3 regions of the Bacillus cereus group sp. RP37 genome follow, and region 1 is predicted to be linked to each of the others. Evidence: riboswitches for the same ligand, from Rfam matches in the RefSeq annotation. Region 1 holds a riboswitch; each other region holds the start of a gene.

Region 1 (6,804 bases):
TTATCAAATTGTATCTTAGGACCATTTAGAATTTTAGTCAAATAAAGTGAAACTTTAATCAGTGGATGGTGTTCATCCCCCACTGATTATCAGCCCTCACCAATCGGGCTTTTAGAATAGTATGTATTTCATTTGACAAAAATAATTTCAAAGTTTATATTAAAGACTAAGTTAATCGGCGATTAACTTAGTCTTTAATTAAAACGTAAAAACTTTTAAAAAGGGGAAATACAAATGAACAAAACACTTATTATAAACGCACATCCGAAAGTGGATGATACATCATCAGTCAGCATTAAGGTTTTTAACCATTTTTTAGAATCTTATACAGAATTCATTCCTAATAATGAAACGATTGAACAGATTAATTTATACGATGATGTAGTACCAATGATAGATAAAACTGTTTTAAGTGCATGGGAAAAACAAGGAACTGAACAGAAGTTAACTGGTGAAGAACAAAAAGTAACGGAGCGTATGTCCGAAATTTTACAACAATTTAAAAGTGCAAATACGTATGTAATCGTATTACCTTTGCACAACTTTAATATTCCATCAAAGTTAAAAGATTACATGGACAATATCATGATTGCACGTGAAACATTTAAATATACTGAAACTGGATCAGTGGGACTACTTAAAGATGGAAGAAGAATGCTTGTTATACAAGCAAGTGGAGGGATCTATACAAATGATGATTGGTATACAGAAGTGGAATACTCTCATAAATATCTAAAAGCAATGTTTAACTTCCTTGGTATTGAAGATTATCAAATCGTTCGTGCACAAGGAACAGCAGTACTAGATCCAAATGAAGTATTACAAAATGCCTATAAAGAAGTTGAAGAGGCTGCTTCTAGATTGGCTAACAAATAAAAGTTTTCACTGGAAGAATGATGGTTATCAATAAAGATCCCCTCCACCTTAAGGCAGAGGGGATCTTCTCATTCCTATTTCAAACTACCCGCAATCTCCGTAAAGATAACTCCAAGCGCATGTGCACCTGCATCTGGATAGCCTAAACTTCTTTCGCCAACTGTACCAGCGCGGCCCATGCGAGCTACGATTTCTTTCGTGTACTCTGCGCCTTTAACAGCTGCTTCTGCTCCTTTTTCAAAGGCAGTTTTCATATCTTCTTCGTTTGAAGCGCTAGCTAACCAAGAGTCTACACATGGAGCAAGTACATCAACAAGCGTTTTATCACCAACTACTGCTCCTCTACCGAATGATCTTTCACCTATAAAATCTGCTATCTCTTCTTTTTTTCTATATTTGCACCAGAACCTTATTTTTTAATCAACACTATTTAACTGACTCTACTTGTTTCTCTAATTCTCTTCCAAGAAATTTAGCAAGCTCAAGCATACCAAATTGATTCGCTACAGACTCTGCGTCAGAATTATAGTTTGTGTTTGTATTAATATCATACGTATAAATTATTCCATCCAAACTGCGAATAAATTCAATACCAGCAACAGTAATTTCATTTTCTTTCAAAAATTCTTTGTACTGCTCAATGATCGGCTCGTGGAAGTCCGGTATAATTTCAAATTTTGTTGACGCTTCTTTCTTACTCTCTTCTCCTACTGGGCAGAAAGCATCTTGAATCGAGCATGCATCCGCTGGACAAAGCTCGAATCCTTCTGATGTATCTACTTTAACTGCATATACAAACTGACCGCCTACAAATTCACAACGTGTAATATATGGTTCTGGCGCTTCAATATATTGCTGGATTAAAGTAATTCCATCAATAGGTTCTTCAAACGCCGGACTATCCAAATATTGCTCTAAAGCATCAATGGAATGAAATAGTTGAACGCCAAGGCCTTTCCCTGCACGATTATGCTTTGTAATGAACGGTACTTCCCCTAACTCCCTTGCTGCCTTTACTATATGATCACGTCCAACAGCACCAATTGTTTTCGGCACTTGTATACCAAAATTTCTTAATGCTGCATATTGATTCAATTTACTTACTTCAAGACGTAATGCACGAGACCCATTAAATACTGTGCGCCCATATCCCTCTAACCAAGCAAGAACTCCTTCCGTCAACTCAGGTGCATATCTATGACCTCTCGTATGTGAAGAAGCACTCATGCGGCTATAAAAAACACCTTGGGGAGGTTCTTGTTCTAACGTAATTGTTCCTTCATTTAAAAACCATTCCTCATACGGTAACTCCAGTTCTTCCAACCTTTTCACTAAATGATCCGTCCATTCCTTATTCTCATGTAATATGTAAATTTTACTCATTTGTAATCAATTCCTTTCTTTTTGCTTCAACTAATGGCATCACTTTTTCAGAAAATCGTTTCATCTCTTCAAGCTGTGGCGAAAATTGTAAAAGTAATAAAGTAACACCCACTTTTTCAAAAGCGAGTATCCTTTCTGCAATTTGTTCTGGTGTTCCAATTAAATTAGGACGTAATCCACGATTAGATACGGAATAATCATTCAACTTCACTTGCTGTTCCAAATGCGATTTACTAATAAAGTCTTGGTAACCCGCGTAACCTAACGCATCGTCTTTCACATCCGTTATGCGTCTCCATTCCTCTACTGCCTCTTCTTCTGTATCACGACAAATGACGTAATCCGCAAGCCCGAATGACTGCAATGGCTCCTCTGTAACTTTCTTTCTACGATTCTTCATATCTTCTATTTTCAGTGATACTTCTTCCACTGTTCCGCCGTGCATGACATATGCATCTGCGTGATTTACAATGACCTCTTTTCCTCTCTCACTCTCACCACCTGCATAAAGCTTGATACCTTGTTTCTGCACAGGTTTTGGACTTAAATGTGTATTCTGAAGCTCATAAAAGTTCCCCTTATAAGAAAACTCGTCTTCTTTCCAAAGCTCTTTCAAAATTGTTACAAATTCCTCTGTGCGATCATATCTTTCATCATGTGCGGTAAATACTCCGCCGTACTGTCTCGCTTCTTCTTCCCACCACGCTGAAACTACATTCAATGTAAAACGACCATTACTTAATTGATCGATATTCGCTGCCATTTTCGCTGTAACCGCTGGATTGTGGAAGCCAGGTCTTACAGCTGTCATAATCTCTAATTTATCCGTTACTGCTGCAAGTGCTGCCGCAGTTGTCCACGCTTCTAAACTTGGTGCTGAAATACCTTTTATATCATTTAAGTTTAATTCTGCAATAAGTGTTGTTGAAAAACCTAATTGTTCTGCCGCTTGCGCTGTTTGTTTTGCATATTCAAACGTAGGCGGCATAGATTCATCACCTACATTTCGAAGCCATCCCCCAAAAATCGGCAACCAAAAACCATACTCCACTACATACTCCCCCTTCATCTCTTAGCCATAAAAAAAGCTACTCTTATTCAAATAAGAGTAGCCTTCTTGACTAATTGAACCGCTCTTATCTTTCAGGTGTTTCTTCACCTGCAGGATTTGGCACCTTTCGTCTCATACGAGGTTGCCGAAGTTTCATAGGGCCCGTCCCTCCACTTCTCAACATAAGAATTGTTTGATTTTCATTTATTATAATCATCTGAATAATAAAAATCAATATTTTAATACTTATTTTTCCGATATACATTAAATGATATATGAAAAATCATATTGTTATAGCGATTTATAAGGGTATTATGTTTCTTTACTTGCGAATATATAAAGGTCTATGGTGTCTTATGTCGAAAACATCATGTATAACCAAGTTGCTTTACTTCTATCTTAAAAACACAGCAAAAGAGGTGTTAGTAGCATGAAAAATAAACGATGTGAGAATTGTGGTTCTACTACATTTAAAGAAGGAAGAGTTGGATCTGCTTATCATGCATATGTTTGTGAAGATGATTCTAGTAGGCTCTTTTCAGTAGGGAAACGTTGCAAACTCTTAACTACATTTTGTTTAGAATGTGGTGAGGTGAAATCATTTAGAGTGGAGAAGCCGGAGATATTTAATGAATAAAACATTAGAATCGAGATGTCCTTCAACCTAATTCTCTTGGTAGACGTGGTTGTAGTTAATACAAATACCATTCCGGTGGAGGCACCATAGGGTGTCTTTTTTTAGTCAGGAATAAGTTTTTACTGCGGTATATATGAAAATAAATCATCTGATTATAAAAATAAAAAAACGCTCATTTGAGCGTTTCATCTATATAATACCTAATAATTACTTTTTCTTCACTTTGATCTAATAACTCTTTATACTTCAATATTACGTCAGCCCCACGGCTCTCCATGCGTATATTGTATAACGCTTGTTGTATTAACCTTTGATTGTTCCGTTGAAACATTTACTCCATATATAATTCCTGAAAACAAATTATATGAACTATGAGCTAATATAGCCGAAAAAAGACCGTATCTTAAGAAAAGTAAAGCATATATAAATAGAATGCGAAATTCAATACACTAGGCTCATGCATGAGTGCAGACACAAAACTTGTAGACAATATCCATACCCAAACGTATTTACTGTTTCTTTCTACAAATAAATTTAAATACAATTTATTAAACACATTAGAATGCTCTTTCGCATTATTAGCCAACCATAATATTGCTGCATAAGGCCCATATCTTTTCAAAATACAGTGGTTTTCATATGTCCCTAAAATTATAACAATAACTTTTCTACACCTACACCATCTATTAATAACAGTTTCAAAGAAGGTGATATTTTAATTGCTTCTTCGATATCTAAATCTCCGAAATCCACCATATATAATCCAAATCCTTCTTTTCCATTTGCATATAATAGCACTTTCCCACCTTCATCATCACCAATTGCAAGTGAGTTAGGTATATATTTTTGGATATTATGAGCTTCATTCATCTCTATGCAACCTGCTGGACTCCAAATACGGATATATATTTCATTATTTACATTAATCTCTGCATCTGTACAATGTTGAATTATCTCTATATAATCTGAAGGAACATCTATTGATGAAAAACCTTGTAATTCTTGAATCGTTTCTTTAGTTGCTGGAGGTTCTTGTGTTTCTAAAGTGAAAACTGCATTTAAGTTCTCAAGTATACTCATTAATACTCAATCCTTTCATATTTTACTTTTAACTTATCAAGCATTCTATATTGTTGTTCTAAAGTTCCTCTAATAGTTTCTTTAGAAAATCCCGCTTTTTCAAAATCAGAAACTATATTCTTTAATTCCTCTTGTAAAGAAGAGCTCCATTTTTCATTTCCTAAGGCTACACGTTCATCACGTCTCAAGTTCTGCGCATTAGTAATAATAGTATGTAATAACCCCTTTCCTGTTTCAATCGTCACTGTTGGTACAAGTTTTGGATCATATCCATATTTATATGAGAACTCACGTTTCTTCTTTTAAAATCCTTATCGTATTTATAAACATACATATCTTTACAGAGAAAACATCTAGCTAAATTATATATCACTCAACTACAAAAAATCCCCTCCACCACAAGGCAGAGGGGATCTTCTAACTTCTATTTCAAACTACCCGCAATCTCCGTAAAGATAACTCCAAGCGCATGCGCACCTGCATCTGGATAGCCTAAGCTTCTTTCACCAACTGTACCGGCGCGGCCCATGCGAGCTACGATTTCTTTCGTATACTCTGCTCCTTTAACCGCTGCTTCTGCTCCTTTTTCGAAGGCAGTTTTCATGTCTTCTTCGTTTGAAGCGCTAGCTAACCAAGAGTCTACACATGGAGCAAGTGCGTCAACAAGCGTTTTATCACCAACTACCGCTCCTCTACCGAACGATCTTTCTCCGATAGATTGTATACCTTGCAGTGCTGCTTGCAACATTTCAGCGAATTCTTTCACTGTTAACTCACGCTTCTCGCCTGCTGCTTTACTAGCTGCGCGGAATGCTCCGCCCCAAATTGGACCAGATGCGCCGCCGCAATGTTCCATAATAATCATCGAACAACCGTCAAGGAATGATCCGATCGTTACGTTCTCTTGATCTACAATAGAATGCCACTCACGTTTTAGTTGCTTAAATCCTTTTGCCACACTCATTCCGAAGTCGCCGTCACCTGCGTGTGTATCTAACTCACAGAACGGTACTTCATTTTTAATAATAACGTCGCTCATTTTATCAACGAGATAGATCATGTTGTTTAATGTAATAACATTATCTTTAATAACAGCGTGCTCTTCCGCCGTTTCTATTTCAAAGGAAACTTCCTTCTCTTCTGTCTCTTCAAGCACATTCACGTACTCAACACTTTCAACTGGCCCATCTACTTTAAACGCTGGTGTATTACACTCTTTCGATAGTAATGTTTTTAGCTCATCGTCTAGTTTCATTACTGTTAAAGACATACCAGCCATATCGATACTCGTCATATAGTTTCCGACGAATACTCTATTAATTTTAATGTTTCTAGCAGCTAATTCTCGCGTCACGGCGTTATTAAATAAGTAAAGTTCTTGCAGTGGTGTTCCGCCAAAACCGTTAACTAGAAGCGCAATTTCTTCGCCGTCTTTTACTCCTAAATCTTTTACAAGATCGTTTGTCATACGGTTCGCTAATTCATCCGCTGACAACATTTTTTCACGTTTAATTCCTGGTTCACCGTGAATACCTACGCCGTATTCCATTTCATCTTCCGCAAGTGTGAAAGTAGGTGATCCGCTCGCTGGAACTGTACAAGACGTTAACGCTAAACCGATTGTGCGCACGTTAGCCGCTGCTTTTTCCGCTACAGCTTTCACCGCTCCTAAATCCATACCTGCTTCCGCTGCTGCGCCGGCAATTTTATGAACGAGAATAACGCCCGCAACGCCGCGGCGTCCTACTGTATACAAACTATCCTCTACTGCAATATC
Region 2 (6,804 bases), 820 kb from region 1:
AATATGCGTCCTTTAAAATTGGAGGAGTATATGATGAATCAATTAAAACATAAAGTAGCAATTGTTACAGGTGTAAGTCGTTTAGATGGTATAGGCGCAGCGATTTGTAAAGAGTTAGCTGAAGCAGGATACGATATATTTTTTACGTATTGGACAGCTTACGATAAAGAGATGCCTTGGGGCGTCGATCAAAGTGAACAAATACAATTAAAAAAAGAGTTACTAAAAAACGGTGTGAAAGTATCGAGCATGGAGTTAGATTTAACTCGGAATGATGCACCGAAAGAGCTTATAAATAAAGTTACTGAACAACTAGGATACCCTCATATATTAATTAATAATGCAGCGTATTCTACAAATAATGATTTCTCTAATTTGACTGCTGAAGAATTGGATAAGCATTACATGGTAAATATTCGTGCGGCTACATTGTTAAGTAGCCAATTTGCCCGAGGATTTGATAAGAAATCTGGTGGTAGAATTGTGAATATGACTTCAGGTCAATTTCAAGGGCCTATGGCTGGAGAACTGGCGTATGCAACAACGAAGGGAGCTATTGACGCTCTTACTAGTACGTTGTCAGCGGAAGTAGCCCATTTAGGAATAACAGTGAATGCAATTAATCCAGGTCCAACTAGTACAGGGTGGATGACTGAAGAGATAAAGCAAGGATTAAAACCAATGTTTCCTTTCGGCAGAATTGGTGAGCCAAAGGATGCAGCGAGGCTTATTAAGTTTTTAGTAAGTGAAGAAGCAAAATGGATTACAGGACAAGTTATTCATTCAGAAGGCGGATTTAAAAGATAAAGTGAAACTTTAATTAGTGGGGGGTTTTTTCATCCCCCACTGATTATTAGCCTTCACCAATCGGACTTTTAAGGGCAGTTGATCCCCCACCTAACTTCTTTGCTCCCGCTGAATTTTGAGGCGAGGGTCTTACCGCCCGTTAATGCGGGATAAAAAGAAGGTATCTCATTTTGGTGAGATACCTTCTTTTTTAATCTTTCTTCAATCTTCGTGCAACACCATTCCCTAAAGACTGTAACCCTTGAACGAGGATAATTAAAATAAAGACGGTTGCATACATTACTTCAGGTTCGTAGCGTAAGTGTCCGAATCGATATGCTAAGTCCCCTAGCCCGCCAGCCCCTACAAGTCCAGCCATTGCTGTTGCACCGATTAAGCCGATTGTTGCAATTGTTAAGCCAAGTACAAGGGAGGGACGAGCTTCTTTCACCATAACGTGCCAAATAATTTTTATAGTAGAAATGCCCATTGCTTGGTAAGCTTCAATAACACCACGGTCCACCTCTAATAAAGCTGTCTCCATTAATCGTGCAATGTAAGGTGCTGTGAATACGACAAGTGGTACAATGACACCTTGCACGCCAATGGATGTTCCCATTAGAAACTTTGTAAAAGGTAAAATGAAGAATAATAGAATGATAAATGGAAGAGAGCGAATGATATTAATAATTGTATTAAGAATCGGATAAATGATTTTATTTTCGTGCTGCCCACCAGGTCTCGTTAAAACAAGTGTGACGCCAAGTGGTAATGCAATAAGGATAGAGATGAATAGTGAAATAGATGTCATTTGAAATGTTTGAATGGTTGCTTCCCATATGACTTTACCCCATTCATCCAAAAAGGACTTGTTTCCCATAATCTGTTCTACCTCCTTCTACGACGATCCCTTGTTCTTGTAAAAATGATAAAGCGCGGTCTACTTCATTTTTTTCACCCTGCATATGAATGACCAGTTTCCCATATGCTTCATGTTTTAACTGTGTAATGTTACCGGATAAAATATTTGGATACACTTGAAAACGTTTTGTAGCAATAGCTAACGCTGGTTCGCCAGAAGAAGTTCCTATAAATGAAAGTGTTACGATTTCTCCGGTTCTTTGTAGTTCTTTTTGTACCTCTTCTGGAATTCTAGCTGCAAATGCACTATTTACGAATTTCTTCGTTGTTATATGTTGTGGGTTGGTGAAAATATCTTTCACAGTTCCACTTTCGATTACTGCTCCATGTTCCATAACAGCAACTCGGTCACATATACGCTGGATGACATTCATTTCATGTGTAATTAATAAAATTGTGATCCCGATTTCTTCATTGATTTTTAATAATAAGTCAAGGATAGAATCAGTTGTTTCCGGATCTAAAGCGCTTGTTGCTTCGTCGCTTAATAACACTTCAGGTTCGTGTGATAGTGCGCGTGCAATGGCAACACGCTGCTTTTGGCCACCAGAAAGTTCACTCGGATAGGCATCTTTTCGATTGAAAAGATCGACAATACGTAAGTATTTTTCTACCCTTTTTTCAATTTCTACTTTGGGAATGCCAGCAAGGCGTAAAGGTAATGCGATATTTTCATAAACTGTCACGGTTTTAAGTAAATTGAATCCTTGAAAGATCATTCCGATTTTTTGTCGCGCTTTTGCGAGTTCTTTTGCTGATAAAGTTGTTAAGTCTTGGTTGTTTACAATGATATTTCCTGTCGTTGGCTTTTCTAATAAATTTACACATCGAATTAATGTACTTTTACCAGCACCACTATATCCAATGATTCCAAATACTTCGCCCTTTTTTACTTGAAGGGAGGTAGGTTTAAGAGCTTCCACATTCCCTTTTTTTGTTGTGAATACTTTGGATACATTTTTTAATTCAATCATTATCGTCAGCTCCTACCAAGACGGTAAAACAGAACCATCAAATTTTTTCTTGATAAATTCTTTCACTTCTTTAGATTGATAAGCTTTCTTTAATTTATTTACAACAGCATCATCTTTATTTTCAGTACGAACAACGACCCAGTTCACATATGGTGAATCTTTTCCTTCACGGAAGATAGAATCTTTCGCAGGGCTTAATTTTGCACCTAATGCAAAGTTTGTATTAATCGCAGCTGCTTTTACTTCACTTAGTTGTGTCGGTAATTGAGATGCCTCTAATTCAACAATCTTTAAGTTTTTTGGATTTTCAATTACATCTTTCGCAGTCGCTTTTTCTGTAGCCTTTGGATCTACTTTTAAAACACCGGCTTTTTCAAATAGCTTTAAAGCTCGAAGTTCATTTGTTGGATCATTTGGTACAGCAATTGCGTCGCCCTCTTTTAAATCCTTTACATCTTTTAAGCTTTTCGAATATACACCCATAGGGAATGTTACTGTTGAAAATACTTCAGTTAATTTCATATTACGTTCAGCTTTAAATACGTCTAAATATGATTTCGTTTGATAGCTATTTACATCGAGGCTTTTTTCATCTAGGGATACGTTTGGTGCTACATAATCATTAAATACTTTTACATCAATTTCGAGACCGTCTTTTGCGGCAACTTCTTTTACCTTTTCAAAAATTTGTTCATGCGGACCGCCTGTTACACCGACAGTAATCTTTTTCTCATCTAACGCTTTTACTTCTTTATCTGAACCCCCACTACATGCGCCTAATAATAATACCGCTCCACTTACAATGCTCAATAATACTTTTTTCATCTATAGTTCCCCCTTCATATACGTTCCAAAATAAAAGGCACCTCTCAAAAATAAGAGAGGTGCCGAATAGACAAAATAGGTTCCTCTCTTATCTTCCAAAACGAAAACTCGTTTTGCAGGAATTAGCACCTTAGCTTATACGTCATAAGCTCGGTTGCCGGGCATCATCGGGCCAGTCCCTCCGCCACTCTTGATAAGAGTATGTGTATGTAGTTTTTTTAATATGGTACTAATAGTAAATCTTACAAAAAGAATTGTCAATGTTATTTTCTGAATATATTTTATTTTAAGGTAATCGAAACATTTCCTTTTTTATGCCCTTTTTCTACATATATATGAGCTTCAGCAATTTCTTCTAATCGGTAAGTTCTATCAATAACAGGCTTTAAATGTTCTGCTTCAGTTAGTTTTTTTAGTAGAATCATATCTTCTTTACTTACTTTTGCCATCATTCCATTCACAGATACATATTTCCCATTAGGTGTTAATGCCTTTTCACAAAGGGATTTTTTATGTTTTCCAACTGCATCAAATATAATATTGTAGCGTTCACCCCGCTTAGTAAAATCTTCTTTTGTATAATCAATTATTTTATCAGCTCCTAAAGATTGCACGAGTTCAAAATTTGAATGACTACAAACAGCCGTAACGGTCGCACCAAAATATTTAGCAAGTTGTACGGCAGCTGTTCCTACTGATCCAGAGGCACCATATATGAGCACTTGTTGCCCTTTTTTTATACGGCCCTTTCTCAGGAAATGTAATGCTGAAGTTCCGCCAAAAGAAATAACTGCCGCTTCTTCATACGTCACATTGGTAGGTTTTAATGCTATTAATCCACTTTCATGTACACATGTGTATTCGGCATAACCACCAAGGTTTAGTTCTGTTAATGCAAAAATTGGATCTCCTTTTTTAAATTGGGTTACATCTGTTCCAATTTCCTCAATTTCTCCAGCTAATTCTACGCCGAGTATAGGTTTTCTCGGTTTTCTGAAACCTAATATGATCCGCATAGGAATCCAAAATAAGAGGGGACTATTAAAGCCGCGTATTCTACAATCTCCAGTCGATACACTTGTTGCATGAATTTTAATTAATACTTCGTTCTTTTTAGGTGTAGGTTTCTCTATATTTTGAAGCTGGAGAACGTTAGGTGGTCCATATTTTGTGCAAATCATTGCTTTCATAATAACCTCCCGAATTTCGTTGTTTTTATTTACATCATATTTAAACCTTTCATCAAACATGTTGTTATTTAGAGTTGAATTTAAATAAGGACATTGGAAATCATATAGATTTAAAAGATAAAAAAGTGGTATTATTTGGTAAAGGGGGATTTTTATGAAGAAAATTATAGTAGCTTCTAGTTTATTACTTACAATTGGTTTAGGGGTAGGGTGTAGTAGTGATAAAGTATCGAAGACGGGTGAACCCAAAACGGCATCAGTAAAGAAAGAGAAGGATTTAGCCGCAAAAGATGTTTTTAATAAGGCGTATGAGAACTTAAAAAATGAAGAGTATGTAACGGTGATGCAGGATATGGACATAAAGGCTGATGGACAAGAACTGAGTATAATGAAGGCTAAAATACAAATAGAGCTGAAAACAAAGAGTTCTCGTGCTGAAATGAATGTTTCGGGTACGGATATTATCATTTATGGTGTAAATGATAAAATTGTTGGTCAAGTGAAGAATCCTAATACAGGTGAAGTTATATCTATACCAGAAGAGAAATTAAATATTAGTGGGATGAATGCAGCCAAGAGTGTGAAAGAGAATGTAGAAATCCCACCAGAAATTGTACAAAAAATGAAGATGGAAAAAAGTGGAGACAAATATAAATTAAAGGTCAGGTTAAAAGGAAAAGATGCAGAGAGTATTTTAGGTAGTATAGGTGAAACGCAGAAGAAAGCATTAGAAGCACAAAATGCAAAGGTAGAAGAGATAGATGCAGAATATATGATCACAAAAGATTTTAAATATGAATCATTAAAATTGGATATAGTTGTGAGTAGAAATAGTAAGGAGAAAGCAAAAATTATGACGGATATAAAATATACATCATATGAAAAATTTGATCCCATACAGTTGCCAGTAACGAATTAATTGATTTGAAGAGAGATGCCTAAAAGAGCAAGGGTATCTCTCTTTTTTCGTTACTAACATATTTTCTTCTTAGAAAAATATGTACAATATGTAGTGAAAGAAATTCAAACAAGGAGAGTGTCATTTGAAAAAAAGAAAGATAGTAGTTGTCATTGTAGCGTATACCGTTTTGTTAGCGGCGTCTGTACATACGTATAAAAAACAACTCGATCATCCTATGATGAGTGATGTCGGTAAATTGCTCCCGACAAAGATTAAACGTGTTGAAAGTGCTACGGATGAGCACTCGTTAATAAAATTAGTGCAAGATGCAAAAGTTTCAGGAGAGAAAATTTCGATTGCGGGTATGCAGCATAGTCAAGGCGGTCAGACGTATTATCCGAACGGTACGATGCTTGATATGAAAGGGTATAATAAAATATTAGAATTCGATGCGGAGAAGAAGAGGATTAGGGTGCAAGGCGGTGTCACCTGGAATGACATTCAAAAGAAAATCAATCCATATGGTCTTGCGGTTCAAGTGATGCAATCTCAAAATATTTTTACTGTTGGTGGTTCATTAAGTGTAAATGTACATGGGCGTGATATTCGTCATGAAGCATTGATTGATACGGTCGAATCCTTTCGACTATTAATGGCAGATGGTACTGTACGCAATGTAAGCAGAAAAGAGAATACGGAGTTATTTCCATATGTCATTGGTGGTTACGGGTTATTTGGTGTTATTTTAGATGTGACGTTAAAGTTAACGGATGATGAATTATATGAAACGCACACAAGAATGCTAGATTATAAAGAATACGCATCTTATTTCAAAGAAAAAGTGAAAAAAGATGAAAATGTTCGTATGCACTTAGCGCGTATTTCTGTTGCTCCAAACTCATTTTTAAAAGAGATGTATGTGACAGATTATACAGTGGCACAAAATCAAAATATGAGGGAAGAGTACAGTGAATTAAAGGAAGAAAATATTATAGCTGCACCGAAATTTTTGCTTGGGTTATCGCGTTATAGCGACTGGGGAAAGAATACGTTTTGGGATATACAAAGAAATTATTTTGAACGTACAGATGGAAAGTATGAGACGCGAAATAATGTTATGAGGTCAGATAGTGCTTTTATGGAATATGAAAATCCGAATAGGACAGAAGTGTTACAAGAATACTTTGTGCCCGTAGATTCTTTCACA
Region 3 (6,804 bases), 800 kb from region 1:
ATTCACTTTCTAAAATAGGCAATTTCCTGTTATTATATGGAGGTGTTTCAAAAAATGAAGAAATGAAAACGCATTTATATCGTAAGTTCTTCATCCTGTTTTAGCGATCGGTAATCTTCTACTCTATTAGTGGGGCATTACCGATCGTTAGAACGATATGTAATTATATTGGTATAGAAAACCGAAGGGAGTCTTGTAATGGACATTTTATTAGCGCTTCTTCCTGCAATTGCATGGGGAAACATCTTATTAGTAAGCGTAAAAATGGGCGGTGGTGCATATAGCCAAACGGTAGGTATGACAATCGGCGCTCTATTCTTCGCAACAATTATGTATGTATTTACTCAACCGGCTTTAACAATGACAATCTTGATTGTTGGTTTTATTTCAGGTTTATTCTGGGCTTTAGGACAAGTAAACCAATTAAAAACAGTTGAAAAGTTAGGTGTTTCTACTACTGTAACGATTTCTACTGGTATGCAACTTGTTGCAACTTCTATCTTTGGGGTTATCGCTTTCCGTGAGTGGACTACTACTACTACAATCATTATGGGAACGATTGCAATCCTATTAATCGTAGTTGGTGTTGTATTCACATCACTAGATGACAAAGAAAATGCTCAGCCACCAGGACAATTGAAAAAAGGACTTCTTACTTTAATTGTTTCTACTTTCGGCTACCTTGTATATGTAATTATCATTCGTTGGTATAATATCGATGGTTGGTCTGCTATTTTACCACAAGCAGTTGGTATGTTTGTTGGTGCGGTTGTACTGACATCTAAACATAAGCCATTTAACAAATATGCAATCCGTAATGCTTTATCTGGTTTACTATGGGGAACAGGAAACTTATTCTTACTTCTTTCATTACCACGTGTTGGAGTGGCAACAAGCTTCCCATTATCTCAAACTGGAATCGTTATCTCAACATTCGGTGCGATTGTCTTCTTAGGTGAAAAGAAAACAAAACGTCAATTGATCTTTATTGCACTAGGTAGTGTTTTAATTATCGGCGGCGCTGTATTACTTGGTATGACAAAAGCATAAACTTATAGTCTATTAATCCCTGAAGCAATTATGCTTCAGGGATTTTTTATTACAACTATTTTTTAAATATAATAATATTTATAACCTTATTTGCATTAACCCTCCTCCCTCCATTTTCATCCTTTTCACGATAAGTCTTTTCTTTTTACAAAATTCTCTTAAAAATGGTATCGTTTTTTATAACATATCTCCACTAGAAAGGAATAAAGGATATGCTAACTAAACATCGAATTTTATTTATTGGTGCTGGTCGTATGGCAGAAGCTATATTTTCCGGATTACTTAAAACAAGCAAAGAATACATCGAAGAAATTATCGTTTCTAACCGTAGCAACGTAGAAAAGCTAGAACAATTAAAAGGGTGCTATAATGTGTCTATTACAACAGATTGGAAGCAGCATGTTACATCTGTTAATACGATTGTTTTAGCAATGCCGCCTTCTGCACATGAAGAATTATTAGCAGAGTTATCTCCGTTACTATCAAATCAACTTGTCGTAACGGTAGCTGCTGGCATTGGCCCATCTTATTTAGAAGCTAGACTACCTAAGGACACGCCTGTTGCTTGGATTATGCCAAATACAGCTGCTGAAATTGGGAAGTCAATCTCCTTATATACAATGGGACAATCAGTAACCGAGATGCATCAAGAAACCCTGCAACTGCTTTTAAGAGGCATTGGTACTTCGCAACTTTGCACTGAAGAGGAAGTTCATCAGCTTACTGCAGTTACTGGAAGTGCACCAGCTTTCCTTTATTACTTTGCTGAAAGCTTGATTGAAGCAACAAAAAGTTATGGAGTCGATGAAGCAACCGCAAAACACCTTGTCATTCAAATGATTTCTGGCTCTGCTTCTATGCTTGAACAAACGCAAAATCCGGCTAACCTCCGCGAACAAGTAACAACGCCAGGTGGTTCCACAGCTGAAGGTCTCAAAACTTTATATGAGTATAATTTTTCAGAGGCAATTCAAAAAGCAGTAGAAGCAACAAACAAAAAAGCTAGGGGGAAATAATATGAGTTTAACAAGTTTAAAAGACTATACAACATTACATAACGGTGTAAAAATGCCTTGGTTCGGTTTAGGTGTTTTTAAAGTAGAAGATGGTTCAGAAGTAATTGATTCTGTAAAAGCAGCAATTAAAAATGGCTACCGCAGCATCGACACTGCAGCAATCTATCAAAATGAAGAAGGCGTTGGACAAGCGATTCGTGAATCAGGTGTTTCACGTGAAGAATTATTTATTACATCAAAAGTATGGAATAGCGATCAAGGATATGAAACAACACTCCAAGCATTTGAAACTACATTAGAAAAATTAGGTCTAGAATATTTAGATTTATATTTAGTACATTGGCCTGTAAAAGGGAAATATACTGAATCATGGAAAGCATTAGAAAAGCTTTATAAAGATGGCCGTGTTCGCGCTATCGGTGTGAGTAATTTCCACATTCACCACTTACAAGACGTATTTGAAATTGCTGAAATTAAGCCAATGGTCAACCAAGTGGAATACCACCCACGTTTAGCACAAGAAGAATTACATGCTTTCTGTAAAGAACATAACATTCAGCTTGAAGCTTGGTCGCCATTAATGCAAGGACAGCTACTGGATAACCCAACATTACAAGACATTGCTACAAAATATAATAAATCAACTGCACAAATTATTTTACGCTGGGATCTACAAAACGAAGTTGTAACAATCCCTAAATCTATTAAAGAACATCGCATTATTGAAAATGCAAATATATTCGATTTTGAATTAAGTGCTGATGACATGAAAGCAATTCAAGCTCTAAATGAAGATCGTCGCGTTGGTCCAGATCCAGATAACTTTAACTTCTAGTAGAAAAACCACTGCCATATGCAGTGGTTTTTACGTTAAATAAAACTGAAAATTTAAACTATATTCCATCCGGTTGACACTTCATTATCCAAGGTGTAAGATTTTGAATTATCAAAGAAACACAAAAATTAATAAAATTTATTCGTTTACTCATTGTATCAAGAGAGGTGGAGGGACTGGCCCTTTGAAACCTCGGCAGCAGGTTCATTTTGAATACTGTGCCACTTCCTGCAAGCTTTGTGCTTGAAAGATAGAATGAGGGACTTCGTTTATATACGGGTGCATAACTTGTACGTAAAAATCCCTCTTTCTCAATACGAAAAGAGGGATTTTTTATTTTTCATTTCCCTCATCATCATCCAAACTTAATTATTTAGGAGGAAAATCAAATGAAAAAGAAGTTTGTACCCGGTATCGCATCAGTTGTAGGAGTAAGTATTTTATTAACTGGTTGCGGTAGTTATAAAAACGAAGCAAGCGGAGCAAATGCAAAAGGCGAGGCACCTAGTAAACAGGTTTTAAACTTATCTTCACCTACTGAAATACGAACAATGGATACAGCTCGTGCTACAGATACTGATTCTGGTCAAGTGATGAGAAACGTATTTGAAGGCTTGTATAATCTTGGTGAAGGTAACAAACCTGTCCCTGGTGTTGCAAAATCTCATGAAGTAAGTGGCGATAAAACGAAATACACATTCCATTTACGAGATTCAAAATGGTCAAACGGTACGCCTGTTACCGCGAAAGATTTCGTCTTCGCTTGGCAAAGAGCTGTCGATCCAGCAACAGCCTCTGAATATGCATTTTTATTCTTTGATATTAAAAACGCAACAAAAATTAACAACAAAGAACTTCCAGCCGACCAACTTGGTGTAAAAGCAATTGATGACCATACGTTTGAGGTAGAATTAGAGCGTCCTGTTCCGTATTTTATTAGCTTAACAGCGTTCCCAACATTTCTACCAATTAACGAGGAATTCTTTAAAGCACAAGGTGATAAGTACGCTTTAGAAGATAATGCAATCTTGTACAATGGAGCTTTTACACTAAGCGATTGGAAGCATGAACAAAGCTTTAAATTCAAGAAAAACCCTAGCTATTGGGATAAAGATACTGTCAAACTAGAAGAAATCAATTTTAACGTCGTAAAAGAAAAATCTACAGAAGTAAATTTATTCGAATCTAAACAATTAGACCGTATAAAACTAACATCTGACTTCGTTGATAAATATAAAAAAGATGCCAACTTTAAAGAACGCCCGAACGTAGGGGTCCAGTTTTTACGTATGAATCAACAAAACAAAGTACTTCAAAATGTTTCTGCACGCCAAGCAATCGATCAAACAATTGATCGAAAATCCTTTGTAAATACGTTATTAAATGATGGCTCTACACCAACCTTTAGTCTCGTGCCGAAAAACTTTACAAAGGGGCCTGACGGAACAGACTTCCGTACTGCAAACGGGGATTTAACAAAAATCAATACAAAATCTGCACAAGAATTGTGGAAGAAGGCAAAACAAGAGCTTGGTTCTGAAAAGATCACATTAGAATTATTAACAAGTGATGGTGACCTTGAGAAGAAAACTGGCGAGTTCTTAAAAGGGCAACTAGAAAAGAATTTAGACGGATTAACAGTAAATGTAAAACCACAACCGCGTAAACAACAAGTTTCACTTTTATTAAAAGGTGACTACGAAATCGGAATTGACGGCTGGAGCCCTGATTTTGCGGATCCAATTACATTCCTTGAACTATTTACAACGAATAACCCTTACAACTTAGATCATTACTCTAATAAGGAGTTCGATGAAACAATAGCAAAAGTGAAAACAACTTTAGCTGGTGATGAAAAAGCTCGCTGGGAAGCATTACTGGCATCCGAGAAAATATTATTTAAAGACTCTGTTATCGCTCCTCTTTACCAAAAAGGTGAATCTTATTTAGAACGTTCTTATGTGAAAGGAATTGTGCAAGTAGACTTTGCAGGTCAATTAAACTTCAAATGGGCACAAATTGAAAAATAAAAGGCAACCTGAATTGAAGTTTTTCTACCCATACCAATTGTTTTATTGGAAAAATGTATCAAAAGCGGATTTCTCATTAGGAGAAAATCCGCTTTTTCAATATATTATTTTTAAAAAATAATACTCCATTTTTTATTATTGACATATAGTTCTTTCCAGTGTTAATATTCTAAATAATCAAAGAAACTAAATATTTAACCATCAAAATATAATGTCTTCTACGTTGAAACATATAACGATAGATTATAGTTCAACATGTATATACATATAGAACACCTGATGACCTACATGCACATTTTTATAATAGGTTTTCTCTTCTTCTATAGTTACACTTCAAGACATGGACATTATGACGTTACAAACAACACATTTAGGGAGGAACGAACAATGAAGAAAAAAGTTGTACCTGTTGTTGCATCTGTTTTAGGGGCAAGTCTATTACTAACTGCTTGCGGGGGAAATAAAGATAATGCAAGCGGAGCGAAAGCAAATGATAAAGCACCTGATAAACAGGCCATTAACTTATCATTCGCTTCAGAAATTCCAACAATGGATGTTGCAAAAGCAACGGATGGTGAATCCATGAACGTAATGCGAAATGTTTTTGAAGGTTTATATGCAATGGGAGAAGATAATAAACCGATTCCGGGTGTTGCTGAGTCGGTTGACGTTAGTCCCGATAAAACAAAATATACATTCCACCTGCGTGATTCAAAATGGTCAAACGGTACTCCTGTTACAGCAAAAGATTTCGTCTTCGCTTGGCAACGTGCCGTAAATCCTGATACCGCAGCTGAATATGCATTCTTATTCTTCGATATAAAGAATGCGAAACAAATAAACCAAAAACAATTACCGGTTGATCAATTAGGTATTAAAGCTCTTGATGACAAAACTTTAGAAGTACAACTAGATCGTCCTGTTCCCTACTTCTTAAACTTAACGACATTCTCAACATTCTTACCAATTAATGAAGAGTACTTAAAATCTCAAGGTGATAAATACGGTTTAGAAACAAATCATTTAATTTACAACGGTGCTTTCACATTAGATAACTGGAAACATGAACAAAGCTTCCAATTGAAAAAGAATCCTAACTATTGGGATGCTAAAACGGTAAAATTAGAAGAAATCAACTTCAATGTCGTTAAGGATAAATCTACAGAAGTTAACTTATATGATTCAGGACAAATTGATCGTGTTGCTTTGAATGCGGAGTTTGTTGATAAATATAAGAGCGATCCAAACTTCAAAGAACGAGCTGAAGTTGGCATTCAATTTTTACGACTCAATCAAAAAAATGAAACATTAAAAAATCAACATGCACGCCTTGCTATTAACGGCGCAATGAATAAAAAGGCATACGTAGAAACAATTTTAAATAACGGCGCTGTTCCAGCTGAAGGAATGGTTCCTGCGAAATTCGCAAAGAGTCCAGAAGGCAATGACTTCCGTAAAGAAAATGGAAATCTAGTCAAAGATGATGTGAAAACAGCGAAAGAAAACTGGAAAAAAGCGAAGCAAGAACTTGGTACTGACAAAGTAACAATCGAACTATTAACTAGTGATAATGCTTTAGCTAAAAAGACTGGTGAATATTTAAAAGGTGAACTAGAAAAGAACTTAGATGGCTTAACAGTGAATTTAAAACCACAACCACGTAAACAACAGTTAAAACTACTATTAAGTGGTGATTATGAAATCGGAATCGATGGCTGGGGCCCTGACTTCGCTGATCCAATTACATTCTTAGATTTATTTACAACAGATAGTGCTTACAACTTCGATAAATACTCTAATAAAGAGTATGATGAGCTAATTCATAAAGTAAAAACAGATTTAGCCGGTGATGAAAAAGCACGCTGGGAAGCAA

The links. A riboswitch is a leader RNA that binds a small molecule or an ion and turns the genes downstream of it on or off. The one in region 1 is predicted to bind S-adenosylmethionine.
Region 2: another riboswitch for S-adenosylmethionine. It lies ahead of QCI44_RS27345 (MetQ/NlpA family ABC transporter substrate-binding protein); the one in region 1 lies ahead of QCI44_RS23195 (LLM class flavin-dependent oxidoreductase).
Region 3: another riboswitch for S-adenosylmethionine. It lies ahead of QCI44_RS27245 (peptide ABC transporter substrate-binding protein); the one in region 1 lies ahead of QCI44_RS23195 (LLM class flavin-dependent oxidoreductase).

The regions. Positions count from the first base shown of each region.
Region 1 covers NZ_JARVHP010000001.1:4,385,475-4,392,278, forward strand. Annotated here, with positions in the region: gene QCI44_RS23180 (FMN-dependent NADH-azoreductase) at 235-876, shown strand; partial or broken gene QCI44_RS23185 (DAK2 domain-containing protein) at 951-1,241, opposite strand; gene QCI44_RS23190 (ATP-grasp domain-containing protein) at 1,303-2,259, opposite strand; gene QCI44_RS23195 (LLM class flavin-dependent oxidoreductase) at 2,252-3,310, opposite strand; SAM riboswitch class I at 3,393-3,499, opposite strand; gene QCI44_RS23200 (hypothetical protein) at 3,741-3,947, shown strand; gene QCI44_RS23205 (SMI1/KNR4 family protein) at 4,599-5,027, opposite strand; gene QCI44_RS23210 (hypothetical protein) at 5,027-5,272, opposite strand; gene dhaK (dihydroxyacetone kinase subunit DhaK) at 5,452-6,804, opposite strand, start outside.
Region 2 covers NZ_JARVHP010000001.1:5,210,408-5,217,211, reverse strand. Annotated here, with positions in the region: gene QCI44_RS27360 (SDR family oxidoreductase) at 31-807, shown strand; gene QCI44_RS27355 (methionine ABC transporter permease) at 998-1,666, opposite strand; gene QCI44_RS27350 (methionine ABC transporter ATP-binding protein) at 1,641-2,681, opposite strand; gene QCI44_RS27345 (MetQ/NlpA family ABC transporter substrate-binding protein) at 2,694-3,506, opposite strand; SAM riboswitch class I at 3,592-3,706, opposite strand; gene QCI44_RS27340 (NAD(P)-dependent alcohol dehydrogenase) at 3,788-4,696, opposite strand; gene QCI44_RS27335 (hypothetical protein) at 4,851-5,615, shown strand; gene QCI44_RS27330 (FAD-binding oxidoreductase) at 5,740-6,804, shown strand, end outside.
Region 3 covers NZ_JARVHP010000001.1:5,189,103-5,195,906, forward strand. Annotated here, with positions in the region: gene QCI44_RS27230 (GRP family sugar transporter) at 199-1,050, shown strand; gene proC (pyrroline-5-carboxylate reductase) at 1,263-2,066, shown strand; gene QCI44_RS27240 (aldo/keto reductase) at 2,068-2,901, shown strand; SAM riboswitch class I at 3,054-3,158, shown strand; gene QCI44_RS27245 (peptide ABC transporter substrate-binding protein) at 3,291-4,931, shown strand; gene QCI44_RS27250 (peptide ABC transporter substrate-binding protein) at 5,319-6,804, shown strand, end outside.